3 regions of the Actinomadura fulvescens genome follow, and region 2 is predicted to be linked to each of the others. Evidence: predicted binding sites of a transcription regulator. Region 2 holds the regulator's gene; each other region holds the start of a gene.
The links. The regulator HrcA, encoded in region 2, represses chaperone genes, less so after heat shock. The targets are predictions, from matches to a motif close to TTGGCACTCTCNNNNNGAGAGTGCCAA.
Positions count from the first base shown of each region.

Region 1: the regulator HrcA is predicted to act here: its motif matches at 1,164-1,190, upstream of groES (co-chaperone GroES).
Region 3: the regulator HrcA is predicted to act here: its motif matches at 1,808-1,834, upstream of ABD333_RS40055 (FmdB family zinc ribbon protein).

Region 1 covers NZ_BAAATD010000018.1:68,750-72,025, forward strand. Annotated here, with positions in the region: gene ABD333_RS42285 (class I SAM-dependent methyltransferase) at 1-1,067, opposite strand, end outside; gene groES (co-chaperone GroES) at 1,313-1,621, shown strand; gene groL (chaperonin GroEL) at 1,726-3,276, shown strand, end outside.
Region 2 covers NZ_BAAATD010000001.1:598,519-601,794, reverse strand. Annotated here, with positions in the region: gene dnaJ (molecular chaperone DnaJ) at 1-1,102, opposite strand, end outside; gene hrcA (heat-inducible transcriptional repressor HrcA) at 1,103-2,116, opposite strand; gene ABD333_RS02755 (DUF3097 domain-containing protein) at 2,264-3,145, shown strand; gene ABD333_RS02750 (DUF4870 domain-containing protein) at 3,195-3,276, shown strand, end outside.
Region 3 covers NZ_BAAATD010000015.1:189,555-192,830, reverse strand. Annotated here, with positions in the region: gene ABD333_RS40065 (NAD(P)-dependent oxidoreductase) at 1-124, shown strand, start outside; gene ABD333_RS40060 (potassium/proton antiporter) at 228-1,712, shown strand; gene ABD333_RS40055 (FmdB family zinc ribbon protein) at 1,869-2,225, shown strand.

The DNA.
Region 1 (3,276 bases), on a different contig from region 2:
AGGACGTCCTCGACCTCGTAGGCGGCGGCGAACGGGGTCTGGACGAGTTCGTCGGAGGTCACATAGGCGATCCGCGGATCGGCGAGCCCGCCGTTCACCCGCGCCGCCACCTCGGCGACCAGGCTCGCCCGGATGACGGCGCCGTCGGGCTCGTACAGGTAGCGGCCCCACTCCCGTACGGCCGGATCGCCCAGCCCGGGCTCAGGCGTCAGCGTCTCGACGTTCACCTCGGCTCCGCCCTGGCCTCTCTCGGTGATCAGCGTCGCGCGGCGGCGGACGCTTCCGGCCAGCTCGCCGAGCCACAGCGCGGCCTCCTTGACCTCGCCGCCGACCGAGACCCATTCGGCCTCGGCGCCGTCCGGCACCACCTCGTGGGGGATGCCGGGTGCCACCTTCACGCACGCGCCGGCCGCGCGGCCCGCCAGTTCGAGCACCGTGTCCAGCGGCGGCTCGTACGACCTGGGATCGAAGACCCGCCCGCGCGCCGTCCGCCGGCCCGGATCGGCGAACACCGTCCCGTACCCGTCCGGGTCCTCCCGCGTCGCGTCCCCCTCGCGCACGGACGCCAGCCGCCCGAGCCCGAACGCCTCGACGTTCGCCCGCGCCACCGCCGCAGTCAGCGGATCGAGCTCGACGCCCGTGCCCGGCACCCCGGCACGGGCCCGGGCGATGAGGTCGCCGCCGATGCCGCACCCGAGCTCCAGCGTCGAGCCCGCCTGCGTGAGCGTGGCGGATTCGGTGAGCGTGGCGGATTCGGTGAACGCGGCGGACTCGGTGAACGCGGCGAAGCGGCGGGCCCGATACGCGGCCACAGACGCCCGGGTGGCCTGTTCAAGGCCCGCGGGGGTGAAGTACATCCGGGCGGCGTCCGCGCCGAACTTGGCGCGTGCGCGGTCACGCAGGCGCACCTGGGTGAGAGCGGCGGCGACGAGGTCGGCGGGGTGACGTTCACGGAGCCGGGACGCGGTGGTGAGGAGTGCGTCGTCGCTCAGGTCCGAGCCCGCGGCTTCGGCGAGAATCGCCTGGCCGGAGGGCGTGAGCAGGCTCGAGAACGACGCGATGTCCATAGGGTGGACGGTAGCGCCGTGAGGAACACCGGAAGACGGTGCGGGGCTTGACCGTGTTCGTGTTGACGCGTTACCGGGGATTGCATAGTCTCCGGACTGGCACTCTCCAGTCGAGAGTGCCAACACAGCGACAAGGTCGGTCTGGCACCCGCGACGACAGGCCGGTCCAGGGTCGCCTCTTCTGCCATATGTGCGGCCGGCCTCGCCGAGGTCGGCCGAGGACACCACGAAGGGGAGGTCAGATCGTGACGACCGCCACCAAGGTTGCTCTCAAGCCGCTTGAGGACCGCATCGTGGTCCAGCCGCTCGAGGCCGAGACCACCACCGCGTCGGGCCTGGTCATTCCCGACACCGCCAAGGAGAAGCCCCAGGAGGGGACCGTCCTGGCGGTGGGCCCGGGTCGCGTCGACGACAAGGGCGAGCGAGTGCCGCTCGACGTGAGCGTCGGCGACATCGTGCTCTACAGCAAGTACGGGGGCACCGAGGTCAAGTACAACAACGAGGAGTACCTCGTGCTGTCGGCCCGCGACGTCCTCGCGATCGTCGAGAAGTAATCACCGAGACGTGACGCAGCGCCCCGGATGCGCCCGAAGAAGGGGCGGATCCGGGGCGCTCGCGTGACGTGTCTGCCGTACAACGGAGTTTGGAGTCAATCCGTATGGCGAAGATCCTGGAATTCGACGAGGACGCTCGCCGGGCCCTTGAGCGCGGCGTCAACGCTCTCGCGGACGCCGTCAAGGTGACCATCGGCCCGCGCGGCCGCAACGTGGTCATCGACAAGAAGTTCGGCGCGCCGACCATCACCAACGACGGCGTCACCATCGCCCGCGAGGTGGAGCTGGAGGACCCCTACGAGAACCTGGGGGCCCAGCTCGCCAAGGAAGTGGCGACCAAGACCAACGACATCGCCGGTGACGGCACCACCACCGCGACCGTGCTGGCCCAGGCGCTCGTGCGCGAGGGCATCCGCAACGTGGCCGCCGGCGCCTCGCCGCTGAGCCTCAAGCGCGGCATGGACGCGGCGGCGCAGTTCGTCTCCGACCAGCTCCTCAAGGCCGCGCGCGAGATCGAGGAGAAGAGCGACATCGCCGGTGTCGCGACGATCTCCGCGCAGGACGCCAAGATCGGTGAGCTGATCGCCGAGGCGTTCGAGAAGGTCGGCAAGGACGGTGTCATCACCGTCGAGGAGGCCCACACCTTCGGCCTGGAGCTGGAGTTCACCGAGGGCCTGCAGTTCGACAAGGGCTACCTGTCGCCGCACATGGTGACCGACGCCGAGCGCATGGAGGCCGTCCTGGAGGACGCCTACGTGCTGATCGTGGACGGCAAGATCTCCAACGTCCAGGAGTTCCTGCCGCTGGCCGAGAAGGTCGCCCAGACCAAGAAGCCGCTGCTGGTCGTGGCCGAGGACGTCGAGGGCGAGGCCCTGGCGCTGCTCGTCGCCAACAAGATCCGCGGCACCTTCACGTCGGTCGCCGTCAAGGCGCCCGGCTTCGGTGACCGCCGCAAGGCGATGCTCGGCGACATCGCCACCCTGACCGGCGGCCAGGTCGTCAGCGAGGCCATCGGCCTCAAGCTCGACGGCATCGGCCTGGAGGACCTCGGCCGGGCCCGCCGGATCACCGTCACCAAGGACGCGACCACGATCGTCGACGGTGCCGGTGCGCAGGACGAGGTCGCCGGGCGGATCAGCCAGATCAAGGTCGAGATCGAGAACAGCGACTCCGACTGGGACCGCGAGAAGCTGCAGGAGCGCCTGGCCAAGCTGGCCGGCGGCGTCTGCGTGCTGCGCGTCGGCGCCGCCACCGAGGTGGAGCTGAAGGAGAAGAAGCACCGCCTGGAGGACGCCATCTCGGCGACCCGCGCGGCCATCGAGGAGGGCATCGTGCCCGGCGGCGGCAGCGCGCTGGTGCACGTGGCCAAGGAGGGCTTCGACGCCCTCGGCCTGTCCGGCGACGAGGCCACCGGTGCGGAGGCCCTGCGCCGCGCTCTGGTCGAGCCGCTGCGCTGGATCTCCGAGAACGCCGGCCAGGAGGGCTACGTCGTCGTCTCCAAGGTGCAGGAGCTGCCCGCCGGCCACGGCTACAACGCCGCGACCGGCGAGTACGGCGACCTGGTCGCCCAGGGCGTCATCGACCCGGTGAAGGTGACCCGTTCGGCCGTCACCAACGCCGCGTCGATCGCGGGCATGCTGCTCACCACCGAGGCG
Region 2 (3,276 bases):
AGAAGACACCGCGCTGTCCCGGGGCGAACTTGCCCGGAGGGCGCTCCTCGCCGCGCAGCTTGGCCAGCCGGCGCAGCAGCTCCTCCTGCTCCTCGTCGAGCCTGCCCGGCGTCTCCACGTTCACGTGGATCATCAGGTCGCCGCGCCCGCTCTCGTTGAGGTGCCGGACGCCGCGCTCGTAGAGGTTGATCACCTGGCCGGACTGGGTGCCGGGCTTGATGTCGATCTCCTCGGCGCCGTCGAGCGTCTCGATCGTGACCTTGGTGCCGAGGGCCGCCGCCGTCATCGGGATCTCGACGGTGCAGTGCAGGTCGTCGCCCTCCCGTTCGAAGATCTGGTGCGGCTTCTCCACGATCTCCAGGAACAGGTCGCCGGGCGGGCCGCCGCCCGGGCCGACCTCACCCTCACCGGCCAGCTGGATGTGGATGCCGTTCTCGACGCCCGCCGGGATCTTGACCTTGACCGTACGGCGCGTCCGGACCCGGCCATCGCCCGAGCACTCCGGGCACGGCGTGCGGATCACGCTGCCGTAGCCGCCGCACTGCGGACAGGGGCGGGAGGTCATGACCTGGCCCAGGAACGAGCGCTGGACCTGCTGGACCTCGCCACGGCCGTGGCAGGTGTCGCAGGTATCCGGATGCGTGCCGGGGGCACAGCCCGAGCCCGTGCAGCTCGTGCAGACGACCGCGGTGTCGATCGACAGCTCGCGCGTCGTGCCGAACGCGGTCTCGTTCAGGTCCAGCTCGACGCGCAGGGTCGCGTTGCGGCCGCGCCGGGCGCGGCTGCGCGGCCCGCGCGAGGTGGCCGTGCCGAAGAAGGCGTCCATGATGTCGCTGAACGGGAACCCGGCGCCGCCGAATCCCCCCGCGCCCGCGCCGCCGCCCGGGGCGAACGGATCGGCGCCCAGGTCGTACATCTCGCGCTTCTTCGGGTCGGAGAGCACCTCGTAGGCCTGGGTGATCTCCTTGAACCTCTCCTGCGTCTCCGGATCCGGATTGACGTCAGGGTGCAGTTCGCGCGCGAGCCGGCGGTACGCCTTCTTGATCTCGTCCGCGCTCGCGTCGCGGCGGACCCCAAGGGTCGCGTAGTAGTCGTTGGCCACTTACGAACCCGCCAGGATCTGTCCGACGTAGCGTGCCACTGCCCGTACCGCTCCCATCGTGCTGGGGTAGTCCATACGTGTCGGCCCGAGCACTCCCAGCCGGGCCAGTGTCTGATCGCCGACTCCGTAGCCGGCTGCGACGACGGAGGTCGACCGGAGCCCCTCGTCGGGGTTCTCGGTCCCGATGCGCACCGTAAGACTAGAGGAATCACCGGTTTCCCCGAGCAACCGCATGAGGACCACCTGCTCCTCCAGCGCCTCCAGCACGTCGCGCAGGCTGCGGGAGAAGTCGACGGCGGCCAGGTTGGCGGCCCCCGCGAACACGATCTTCTCGTCGTGCTTCTCGACGAGGGTCTCCAGCAGGACCGACAGGACCGCGGCCGCGATCGGCCGGTCGTCGGCCGCGACCTTGTCCGGCAGGTCCGCCACGGCGCCTGGCACCTCGCCCAGCCCGCAGCCGTCCAGGCAGGTGTTGAGCAGCGCGCGCAGGTGCCCGATCGACTCCTCGGACACCTCGCCGTAGGTCTCGATGACCCGCTGCTCCACCCGGCCGGTGTTGGTGATCAGGACGAGGAGCAGGCGGCGCGAGGCCACCGGCACCAGCTCCACGTGCCGCACCGACGAGCGGGTGAGCGAGGGGTACTGCACGACCGCGACCTGACGGGTCAGCTGGGCGAGCAGCCGGACGGTGCGGCCGACGACGTCGTCCAGGTCGTACGCGCCGTTGAGGAACGTCTCGATGGCCCGGCGCTCGGCCGACGACAGCGGCTTGACCGTGGACAGCCGGTCGACGAACAGCCGGTAGCCCTTGTCGGTCGGGATGCGGCCCGCGCTGGTGTGCGGCTGGGCGATGTAACCCTGTTCCTCCAGCACGGCCATGTCGTTGCGGATCGTGGCCGAGGACACGCCGAGGTTGTGCCGGTCCACCAAGGCCTTCGAGCCGACCGGCTCATTGGTGGAGACATAGTCCTCGACAATGGCGCGCAGAACGTCGAGTTTGCGGTCGTCGAGCACGTGGTCACCTCCTTCGCCCCCGTACTGGCACCTGCCTGCGAGCGCCGTTCGTACTGGCACTCCGTACTTCCGAGTGCCAATTGTACGGCCCGGAAGCAACGGTCAGGAGGGTGCCGGGACGGTCTCCAATCACTAGAGTGCCCATCCGTGCGGAGCAAGGACTACGGTGACGACATTCTCGCGGGTGACTGGCGGCGGCCCCGCAAAGGCCAGATTCCCGAGATCGCGGCCGAGCCCGACCTGGTCGTGGAGGATCCCGGCAGCGGCTTCTGCGGCGCCGTGGTCGGCTGTGACAAGTTCGGCGTGACCCTCGAAGACCGTTTCGGCAAGCGGCGCGTCTTCCCGCTGACCAAGGCGGGCTTCCTGATCGACGGCAAGCCGGTGACGCTCGTCCGCCCGGCACCGGGGTCGGCGGGGCCGGCGGGATCCGGGGGCGCTGGGGGCCGGGGCGCTGGGGGCGGGGGCGCTGGCGGCGGGCGCGGGCCGATGCGGTCGGCCTCGGGGTCGATCGCCGTCCCGGGGCTGCGGGCCAGGGTCGCCAAGGAGAGCCGCATCTACGTGGAGGGCGTCCACGACGCCGAGCTCGTGGAGCAGATCTGGGGCCACGACCTGCGGGTCGAGGGCATCGTGGTCGAGTATCTGGAGGGCATCGACGATCTTCCGTCCATCGTCGAGGAGTTCGGCCCCGGTCCGGAGCGCAAGCTGGGCGTCCTCGTCGACCATCTCGTGCCGGGCTCCAAGGAGAGCCGGATCGCCGCCCGGGTCTCGTCCCCGCACGTTCTGATCACCGGGCACCCGTTCATCGACATCTGGGAGGCCGTCAAGCCCGCCGCCGTCGGCATCGCGGGGTGGCCACGGGTGCCGCGCGGCGTACCCTGGAAGGAGGGGGTTCTCGCCGCACTGGGCTGGGGGGACGACGTGGGCGACGCATGGCGGCGCATCCGGCGATCCGTGTCCACCTACACCGACCTGGAACCAGAACTCCTGGGCCGCGTCGAAGAACTGATCGACTTTGTGACCGTCCCCTGAACCCCTGACGCCCCCCGCCGCAGGCCGAACCCCCACCGAGGAGCAGGCGATGTCGTACGGGTCCCCGGAACAACCGGATTACGGACAGCAGCAACCAGGCTACGGACAACAACAAGCCGGATACGGCCAGG
Region 3 (3,276 bases), on a different contig from region 2:
CGGGAGCTCGATGTCCCAGATCAAGCTGGTGACGATGGTCAAGGACAACATCGCCGCCGCCGTCTCCGGCCGCCCTGTGGTGAACGTGGTGAACGGCGTCGACCCGCAGGTCAAGCGCCGCTGATCCGTTCCCGCCGTCCCGAACGGTCAGTCGCAAATAGGTGATCCGTACACGAATCTGTAGGATCTCTTAACGATCAGGCTTCCGCGACCCCGAAGGGTGGGATGTGCAGCTCGACCTCTGGCTACTCTTCGGGGCCACACTCGTACTCAGCGCCATCGTCGCCGTCCGCCTGTCGCACCAGGCAGGACTTCCGTCGCTGCTCGCCTATCTGGGTCTCGGTCTGCTCATCGGCGAGTCAGGCCCTCTGCACATCAAGTTCGACAACGCGGCGGTGGCCGAGACGCTCGGCCTGGCCGCCCTCGTTCTGATCCTGGCCGAGGGCGGGATCACCACCAACTGGCGCCACGTACGGCCGTCGGTACCCGCCGCGCTGGCGGTGTCCACGATCGGGACGCTGATCAGCATCGTGGTGGTGGCGGTCGCCGCCGTCTGGCTGATCGGCCTGGACTGGCGGCTGGCGTTCCTCCTGGCCGCCGTTCTCGCGCCGACCGACGCCGCGGCGGTGTTCTCGGTGCTGCGCAGGCTGCCGCTGCCGTCCCGGTTGAGCGGGCTGCTGGAGGCGGAGTCGGGCTTCAACGACGCACCCGTCATCATCGTCGTCGTCACGCTCAGCATGGCCCCGGGCATGCCGAGCCTGCCGGAGCTCGCCGGCGTCATGATCTACGAGCTGATCGCCGGTGGCATGATCGGCTTCGCGATCGGCTGGCTTGGCGCGTACGCGCTGCGCCGGGTGGCCCTGCCCGCCTCCGGTCTCTACCCGATCGCTGTGCTGTCACTGGCAGTCGGTTCGTACGGCGCGGCGGCGTTGCTGCACGCCAGCGGCTTCCTCGCCGTCTATGTAAGCGCGCTGGTACTGGGCAACTCGCGCCTACCGCACCGCCCCGCGACACGTGGCTTCGCCGAAGGCATCGCTTGGCTGGCCCAGATCGGGCTGTTCGTGATGCTGGGACTGTTGGCCTCGCCAAGCAAACTGCCTGGGCAGATCGTGCCCGCCCTGGTGATCGGGTTCGTTCTGCTCCTGGTGGCGCGGCCGCTGTCGGTCGTGCTGTCCACGATCGGCTTCAAGATCAGCTGGGGCGAGAAGATCTTCGCCTCCTGGGCGGGACTGCGCGGCGCGGTTCCCATCGTGCTGTCCACGATCCCGATGAGGGAGGACGTCCTCGGCTCCGAACGGCTCTTCTCCATCGTCTTCAACATCGTGGTCGTCTTCACGCTGCTCCAGGGCCCCACCCTGCCGCTGGTGGCACGCTGGTGCGGCCTCAAGAGCGACGAGCAGGCCCGCGAGATCGACGTGGAAGCGGCCCCGCTGGAGGAACTGCACGCCGATCTCCTGGAGATCCGCATCCCCCTGGACTCCCGGCTGAACGGAGTCGAGATCTTCGAACTCCGCCTGCCGACGGGCGCCTCGGTGACCTTGATCGTCCGGGACGGAAGCAGCTTCGTACCCGAGCCGACCACCACCCTCCGCGCGGGCGACACCCTCCTGGTGGTCAGCACCGCCGAGGTCCGCGACGCCGCCGAACGCCGCCTCCGCGCCGTGAGCCGCCGAGGCAAACTGGCAGGCTGGTTCGGCGAAACCGGCCACTGACCCGGCCCCAGCGGCCGCCGATGGCCCTACCCGGCCACCAGGCGAACGGCCTGGAAATACGCCCAGGGCGAATCGTGTTCCAGTCATGGGTACCATTAGCAGTCGTTCTAGAGGAGTGCCAGCCCCACACCGGGGCTGTGTCAGCGAGGAGGAACCGTGCCGACGTATCAGTACGTTTGCACCGAGTGCGGCGAGCCTCTCGAGGTCGTGCAGAAGTTCAGCGACGACGCGCTGACCGAGTGCCCGAGCTGCGAAGGGAAGCTGCGCAAGGTCTTCTCTGCCGCAGGCATCATCTTCAAGGGCAGCGGTTTCTACCGGACCGACAGCAGGGGTTCCGGCAAGTCGTCGTCGACCGTGGGCGCCGGCAGCTCGACGTCCAATGGCTCGTCCGGTACGTCGGAGTCGTCCTCATCGTCGGACTCCTCGTCTTCCACGAGCTCGTCGAGCACCGACTCCTCCTCGTCCAGCAGCTCCAGCAGCTCGACGAGCGGCTCCGGCGCAAAGGTCGCCTGACCACGGTCCCAGCGTTCAGAGGGTCATGGCCCCGTCCCCGTACGGCCGCCGTGGCCCTCTTCGCCGTCCCCAGACCGAGGTAGAAGCCCCACGCAAGGCCCGTAGCCCAACGCCGCACCCCGATAACGCCGCAGCCCCCGTGGCAACACCGACCGTGGCAGCGGCGTCGCCGCCGCGGCACCATGACGTGGCACCAGCACGACCCGCAGCAACATGACCATTGCGGCAGCACGCCCCGTCGGCACGACCGTGGCGACGGCCCGCCGCGGCACCATGAGCATGGCCACAGCACGACCGCAGCGGCAGAGCGACCGTCGCGCCAGCACGACCGCGCGCACAGAACGACCGTCGCGACCAGCACGACGATCGCGGAACCGCGACTATGACGGCAGCATGACCGCCTCGCGGCAGCGCCCGAGGCGGCACCACGACCCGCCGCGACACGACCATGATGGCGATACGACCGGCCGACAGCGCGACCGCCAGTGGCGGCACCACGATTACGACCGTTGCGGCGGGCACGACCGTGAGCACAGCGCCATCACCGTGGCAGCATGACGGTGGGCGCAGCACGACCGTGACAGCACACGACCGGGTGGCGGCACCGCCCGCAGCAACATGACCATGGCGGCAGCACGGCGCGTCGGCGTGTCTGTGGCGACGGCCAGCCGCGGCACCATGGGCTTGGCCACAGCACGACCGCAGCGCCGGAGCGACCGTTGCGGCAGCACGACCGCGCGGACAGAACGACCGTCGCGGCCAAACGACGGTGACGGCAGCGCAACCGCTACGGTCGCACGCCGCGGCACCATTCGTGTAGCCCACAGCACAACGGTCCGAGCAGCAAGACCGTGGCAGCGGCGCGACCGTGGCACCGAAGTGGCCGTCGCAGCAGGACGAATGGGCGGACCGAACCATTGCGACCCATACGAAGCTGGCGGCAATCCGGAAACTGCGACGGCAGCATGACGGCCGTGCGAGCACGACGAGTGGCCGCGGCACGACGGTCCAGTATCAGGATCGTGACGGCAGCACGGCCGTCTGCCGGCCA